Linked DNA regions of Streptomyces venezuelae. The protein of the gene in region 2 binds, or shares a complex with, the protein of the main gene of each other region. Links are inferred from orthologs where the notes say so. Each region holds a gene or a part of one and is shown on either strand. Other genes may lie near its edges.

What was found.
Region 1: the proteins of nusB (region 2) and rpsJ are in contact, whole or in part, in a solved structure (PDB 3D3B), measured with the Escherichia coli proteins. The link is inferred for Streptomyces venezuelae from one-to-one orthologs.

What each region holds. Positions count from the first base shown.
Region 1 is NZ_CP029191.1:4,833,251-4,836,400, reverse strand. Bases 217-3,053 are described here. They hold rpsJ (30S ribosomal protein S10), read right to left. Parts: upstream 1,871-3,053; coding sequence 1,562-1,870; downstream 217-1,561. Other genes in these bases: DEJ49_RS21965 (ADP-ribosylglycohydrolase family protein), read left to right, coding at 2,349-3,053; rplC (50S ribosomal protein L3), read right to left, coding at 903-1,547; rplD (50S ribosomal protein L4), read right to left, coding at 238-894; rplW (50S ribosomal protein L23), read right to left, coding at 217-238. Also shown: more of rplW, read right to left, coding at 1-216; more of DEJ49_RS21965, read left to right, coding at 3,054-3,150. UniProt on the Escherichia coli protein: Involved in the binding of tRNA to the ribosomes. Part of the processive rRNA transcription and antitermination complex (rrnTAC). The complex forms an RNA-chaperone ring around the RNA exit tunnel of RNA polymerase (RNAP).
Region 2 is NZ_CP029191.1:1,210,185-1,213,453, forward strand. Bases 69-3,024 are described here. They hold nusB (transcription antitermination factor NusB), read right to left. Parts: upstream 1,786-3,024; coding sequence 1,351-1,785; downstream 69-1,350. Other genes in these bases: pyrR (bifunctional pyr operon transcriptional regulator/uracil phosphoribosyltransferase PyrR), read right to left, coding at 69-436; bldD (transcriptional regulator BldD), read left to right, coding at 661-1,161; efp (elongation factor P), read right to left, coding at 1,788-2,354; DEJ49_RS05305 (aminopeptidase P family protein), read right to left, coding at 2,413-3,024. In the rest of the region: more of pyrR, read right to left, coding at 1-68; more of DEJ49_RS05305, read right to left, coding at 3,025-3,269. UniProt on the Escherichia coli protein: Part of the processive rRNA transcription and antitermination complex (rrnTAC). The complex forms an RNA-chaperone ring around the RNA exit tunnel of RNA polymerase (RNAP).

The DNA.
Region 1 (3,150 bases), 3.6 Mb from region 2 along the record:
TCTTGTTGGCGCCCGGAGCCACGATGAACGTGTACTTGCCCTCGTCGAGCAGCGCGTACGACTTCTCGGAGACGACCGGCTTGACGAGGACGTCGCGCGGGTCCGAGAAGGACTTGCTCAGCGGGGTGGGCTCAACGGCGATCTTGCCCTCGGTCGCGATGCGCTTCGCCTTGGCGACGCGCGCGGCCTTGGCGGCCTTCGCGGCCTTGGACGCGATGCTCTGGTGACGGATAGCCATCAGGCTTCGCTCCCTTCGGTCTCATCGGCCTTGGTGGGGCCAGACACGAAGGACTCGAAGGCGGCCTTGGTGAAGACCACGTCGTCCGAGACGAGCACGTCGTACGTGTTCAGCTGGCCCGGCTCCAGGATGTGCACCTGGGGCAGGTTGCGGGCGGAGAGCAGCGAAGCCTCGTCCGAGCGCTCGATGACCAGGAGCACGTTCTTGCGCTCACTGACCTTGCCGAGCAGGCTCTTCGCGGCCTTCGTCGAGATCTCGCCCTCGACCACGCCGGAGACGACGTGGATGCGGGAGTTGCGCGCCCGGTCGGTGAGGGCGTGACGCAGAGCGGCAGCCTTCATCTTCTTGGGAGTGCGCTGGGAGTAGTCACGCGGCACGGGGCCGTGGACGACGCCACCGCCGGCGAACTGCGGCGCACGGGTCGAACCCTGGCGCGCGCGGCCGGTGCCCTTCTGGCGGTAAGGCTTCTTGCCACCACCACGGACTTCGCCGCGGGTCTTGGTCTTGTGCGTGCCCTGACGGGCCGCGGCCAGCTGAGCGACGACGACCTGGTGGATCAGCGGGATGCTGATCTTCTCGACGTCGAAGATCTCCGCGGGGAGCTCGACCGTCCCGGTCTTGTCGCCTGCCGGCGAAAGGATGTCAATGGTGCTCATGGGTTACCTCAGGCCCCCTTGGCCGCGGTACGGACCAGGACGAGGCCGCCGTTCGGACCAGGAACCGCGCCCTTGATGAGCAGCAGGCCCTTCTCCGCGTCAACGGCGTGGACGGTCAGGTTCTGGGTGGTGACCCGCTCGTTGCCCATGCGACCCGCCATGCGCATGCCCTTGAAGACACGGCCGGGGGTGGCACAGCCACCGATGGAACCGGGCTTGCGGTGCACGCGGTGGGCACCGTGGGAGGCCTTGCCACCGTGGAAGTTGTGACGCTTCATCACACCGGCGAAGCCCTTGCCCTTGCTCTTGCCGGTGACGTCGACCTTGATACCGGCCTCGAACGTCTCGGCAGTCAGCTCCTGGCCGAGGGTGTACTCGCTGGCACCAGCGGTACGGATCTCGACGAGGTGGCGACGGGGGGTCACGTCGGCCTTGGCGAAGTGGCCCTTGAGGGGCTTGTTCACCTTGCGCGGGTCGATCTCGCCGAAGGCGATCTGGACCGACTCGTAGCCGTCGCTGTCATTCGTACGGACCTGGGTAACGACGCAGGGCCCGGCCTTGACCACGGTCACCGGGACGACACGGTTGTTCTCGTCCCAGACCTGGGTCATGCCGAGCTTCTCGCCCAGGATGCCCTTGATCTGCTTGGTCATCTTCTTCGCGCCCTTCAGAGCTTGATCTCGATGTCAACGCCGGCCGGAAGGTCCAGGCGCATCAGCGAGTCAACGGTCTTGGGGGTCGGGTCGAGGATGTCGATCAGGCGCTTGTGCGTGCGCATCTCGAAGTGCTCGCGAGAGTCCTTGTACTTGTGCGGCGACTTGATGACGCAGTACACGTTCTTCTCAGTGGGCAGCGGCACCGGGCCCGCGACCGACGCACCAGTGCGGGTCACCGTCTCGACGATCTTCTTCGCCGAGGAGTCGATGACCTCGTGGTCGTAGGCCTTGAGCCGGATGCGGATCTTCTGTCCCGCCATGGCTACTTAGTAGTCCTTCGTCTCGAACGCTCTGGCTCCCGGGAGGCCCTTTTTTCTACCTCCTCCGACCCACGCGGTCGGGCGTGTCGCAGTCCCGCTCACACAGTTCTCCCGAAGGAGTTCCCTGCTAGGGGCTGCGGCCCTCGCTGACCGCGGGTCCGGGGGAAGAAACCCACCGGGCGCCTGGCCGAGCAACCGCACCGCACTTCCCGAAAGATTCCCGTACGTCCGCCCCAGCGCTGCCGTCCAGGTCCTCGCGGACCCGTGGGGCAGATAAGGCGACGAGTACTGTGGGACTCGCTTCCGGTCCTCCCGGCGGGAGGCGCGCAGCATCGGCACTCAACCGAGCAACCAGGACAGTCTGCCATACGGGGCACGTGTGGTGCCAATCGAGCGGAAGACATTACCCGCTGAGTGACGGAGATCAAACCCGGGGCGGGCGCGACGCGCCGGTGACGGCTTCGGGGAGGGTGGACGGGTGAGCGACGCAACCTCCCCCGCCCCCCGCTTCCTCCCCCGGAAGTACATCAACCCCCGCTTCGAGGAGGACGTGGCCTTCTCATACGTGAGCGGCCCGCCCGAGTACGCGGAGGAGACGACCCGCCCGGTCCGGTACGTGGCCGTGGCGGACGACGACGGCACCGTCACCACCTACGTGTGGGCGTGCGACGAGGACGACGCGGCGGGCTGGATCATACGGAGGGACGCGGGGACGCGGGCGGTGAACGCGGGCGGCGTGTGGCTGCGCCGCCTACGGGCCGGCAAGGAGCGGGGCGTACCGCCGACGAGAGTGCTGCAGGAGCTGACCAGCGAGGCCCTGGGGGCGCTCCCGGGCTCACTCACGACCTCCCCGGACCTGGCCTCCCTCTACGCCCTGGCGGACCAGCCCTACCGCCGCACCGTGTGGAGGTCGTGCCGTGCGGCGCTCCAGGGCCTGGCGATCGGCGACGCGATGGGCCGCCCGCTCTCCGGGCTGGGGCTGGACCGCATCACCGCCGTCTACGGCCCCTGGCAATCGATGGAGCTCCCTCTCTCCTCCGACGGCACGGTACGGGTCTCGGACCAGACGCAGCTGACGCTGGCGGTAGGGGAGGCGCTGGCGGAGGTGGCGGTACGGGCCCCGTTGCCGGAGGCAGAGGCGAGGCAGGCGCTCACGGTACGGGGCGCCGTCCCTGCCCCACCCTGGCTGACCCCCGGGGCGGTGACGACGGCCCTGCGCACCCACCTGATCGGTTGGCACCGCTCCCCGGACAACGACCGCTCCCCCGGCCGTACGACGC
Region 2 (3,269 bases):
GGCCGCGGTCGACGAGGACGGCGAGCTGCACCGCGCGGGGGCGGCCGATGTCGTTCAGCGCGTCGAGGGCGGCGCGGATGGTGCGGCCGGAGAAGAGCACGTCGTCGACGAGGACGACCAGGCGGCCGTCGATGCCGTCACCGGGGATGTCGGTGCGGGCCAGCGCGCGCGGGGGGTGCATGCGCAGGTCGTCGCGGTACATGGTGATGTCGAGGGAGCCGACCGGGATCGTGCGGCCGGTGATCTCTTCGAGCTTCTCGGCGAGCCTGCGGGCGAGGAAGACGCCACGGGTGGGGATGCCGAGGAGGACCACGTCGTCGGCGCCCTTGGCGCGCTCGACGATCTCGTGGGCGATGCGGGTCAGTACCCGCGCGATGTCGGGGCCCTCGAGTACGGGGCGCGCGACAGCGGAGTCTTTGGTGTCCTGCGTGTCCATATGAAACGGACCTCCTTCTCCGCCTCACGGGACGGACATTAAAGGACGTCGAAATTGCGCCAGCCAGACTACCAGTACTTACGACCGAGCACGTCATGGGCCTCCACCGAAGGGGCGGTAAGGACCTTTCGGCTTGACGCAGGCAAGTAACGCTGCGTAACCTCACAGTGAGTTACCAGCCACGCGGCGGAGCCGCCTGATTGTCGCAGCGTCCGGGGAGCTATATGTCCAGCGAATACGCCAAGCAGCTCGGGGCCAAGCTCCGCGCGATCCGTACCCAGCAGGGCCTTTCCCTCCACGGAGTCGAGGAGAAGTCCCAGGGACGCTGGAAGGCGGTCGTCGTGGGGTCGTACGAGCGCGGCGACCGTGCCGTGACCGTGCAGCGCCTCGCCGAGCTGGCGGACTTCTACGGCGTCCCGGTCCAGGAGCTCCTGCCCGGTACGGCGCCCGGTGGCGCCGCCGAGCCGCCGCCGAAGCTCGTGCTCGACCTGGAGCGTCTTGCCCACGTCCCGCAGGAGAAGGCGGGCCCGCTGCAGCGGTATGCCGCCACGATCCAGTCGCAGCGCGGTGACTACAACGGCAAGGTGCTCTCGATCCGCCAGGACGACCTGCGCACCCTGGCCGTGATCTATGACCAGTCGCCCTCGGTCCTGACCGAGCAGCTCATCAGCTGGGGCGTCCTGGACGCGGACGCGCGCCGCGCCGTCGCCCACGAAGAGGTCTGAGCCCGCTCCGGGAGACTTCAGCAGAAACGTACCGCCGGGGTTGTGGTGGCCGAAAGGCCGCCGCAACCCCGGCGGTTTTCTGTGTTGTCGGAGGTTGTCGGACGTTGTCCGACAGAGAGGCCGTACGGAGAAAAGTCGGAGGGCCCGCAGCGTATTGCTGCGGGCCCTCCGGATGACGATACCGAGGTTTTACGCCTCGTCCCGGCGCAGGGACGGCTTCAGGTCCTTGAAGCGTCCGAGCAGACCGTTCACAAAGGACGGCGACTCGTCCGTGGAGAACTCCTTGGCGAGCTGGACCGCCTCGTCGAGCACCACCGCGTCGGGCGTGGCGTCGACCCAGACGAGTTCGTAGGCCCCGAGCCGCAGGATGTTCCGGTCGACGACCGGCATGCGGTCCAGGGTCCATCCGACGGCGTACTGCGAGATGAGTTCGTCGATGCGGCGTTCGTGCTCCGCGTATCCCTCGACGAGCTCCATCGTGTACTCGCTCACCGGCGGCTGCCGGGTGTCGGACCGCGAGTGGCGCACCCAGTCCGCGAGGACCGTCAGGACGTCGGTACCGCGCTGGTCTGCCTCGAAGAGGATCTGGAAGGCGCGCTTGCGGGCCGTGTTACGAGCAGCCACGGTTAGCTGTTCACCCGGCCGAGGTAGCTGCTGTCACGGGTGTCGACCTTGATCTTCTCGCCCGTGGTGATGAAGAGCGGCACCTGGATCTGGTGGCCGGTCTCCAGCGTGGCGGGCTTGGTGCCACCGGTGGAGCGGTCGCCCTGGACGCCCGGCTCGGTCTCCTGGATGACCAGCTCGACGGCGGCGGGGAGCTCGACGTAGAGCACCGAGCCCTCGTGCTGGGCGACGGAGGCGGTGAAGCCCTCGATCAGGAAGTTGGCGGCGTCGCCGACGGCCTTGCGGTCGACGTGCAGCTGGTCGTAGGTCTCCATGTCCATGAAGACGAAGTACTCGCCGTCCATGTAGGAGAACTGCATGTCGCGCTTGTCGATCGTGGCCGTGTCGACCTTGACGCCGGCGTTGAACGTCTTGTCGACGACCTTGCCGGAGAGCACGTTCTTGAGCTTGGTGCGCACGAAGGCCGGGCCCTTGCCGGGCTTGACGTGCTGGAACTCGACGACGGACCAGAGCTGGCCGCCTTCGAGCTTGAGCACCAGGCCGTTCTTGAGGTCGTTCGTGGAAGCCACGGTTGCGGAATCTCCTGCACTGACTGACTGGTGGACGACCCCGGGCGCGCACGCGCCTTCAGAGCGCGAGCAGTTCCTTGGTCGTGATGGTGAGTAGCTCGGGTCCGCCGTCCGCCTCGGGGCGCACGACGAGCGTGTCATCGATCCGGACACCACCCCGGCCAGGGAGGTGAACCCCCGGTTCGACGGTGACCGGCACGCAGACGTCCAGTTTACCCATGGCCGCGGGCGCCAATTGAGGGTCCTCGTCGATTTCGAGCCCCACACCGTGTCCGGTGCTGGGAGCGAGCCCTTCCGCATGGCCCGCGGAGTCCAGTACGTGGCGTGCGGCGCGGTCGACGTCGCGGCAGGCGGCGCCGGGTGCGAGGGCCTCGCGGCCGGCCCGCTGCGCGGCGAAGACGACGTCGTACAACTCGATCTGCCAGTCGGCGGGTGACGTGCCGATGACGAACGTACGCCCGATCTCGCAGCGATAGCCGCGGTAGCTGGCGCCCAGACATACGGAGAGGAAGTCCCCCTCCTCCACGCGCCGGTCGGTGGGCCGGTGGCCGCCCCTGCCGGAGTTCGGTCCTGTCCCGACGGAGGTCGCGAAGGCGGGTCCGTCCGCGCCGTGGTCGACGAGCCGCCGCTCCAGCTCCAGCGCCAGATGCCGCTCCGTTCGCCCGACGAGGATGGACTCGAGCAGCTCCCCCAACGCCTGATCGGCGATTTCGGCGGCGACCCGCAGACAGGAGAGCTCGTCCTCGTCCTTCACGAGCCGCAACTGCTCGACGGCCGTCCCGAGGTCCATGAGCCGCAGCCGCGGCGCGACGGAACCGACCGCCCGGTGCCGGGCGACGGTCAGGTGATGCTCCTCGACGGCGAGGGCGTCGACGCCCTGGGCGGTGGCGAGATCGGCTCCGGCGACGGCGGGGT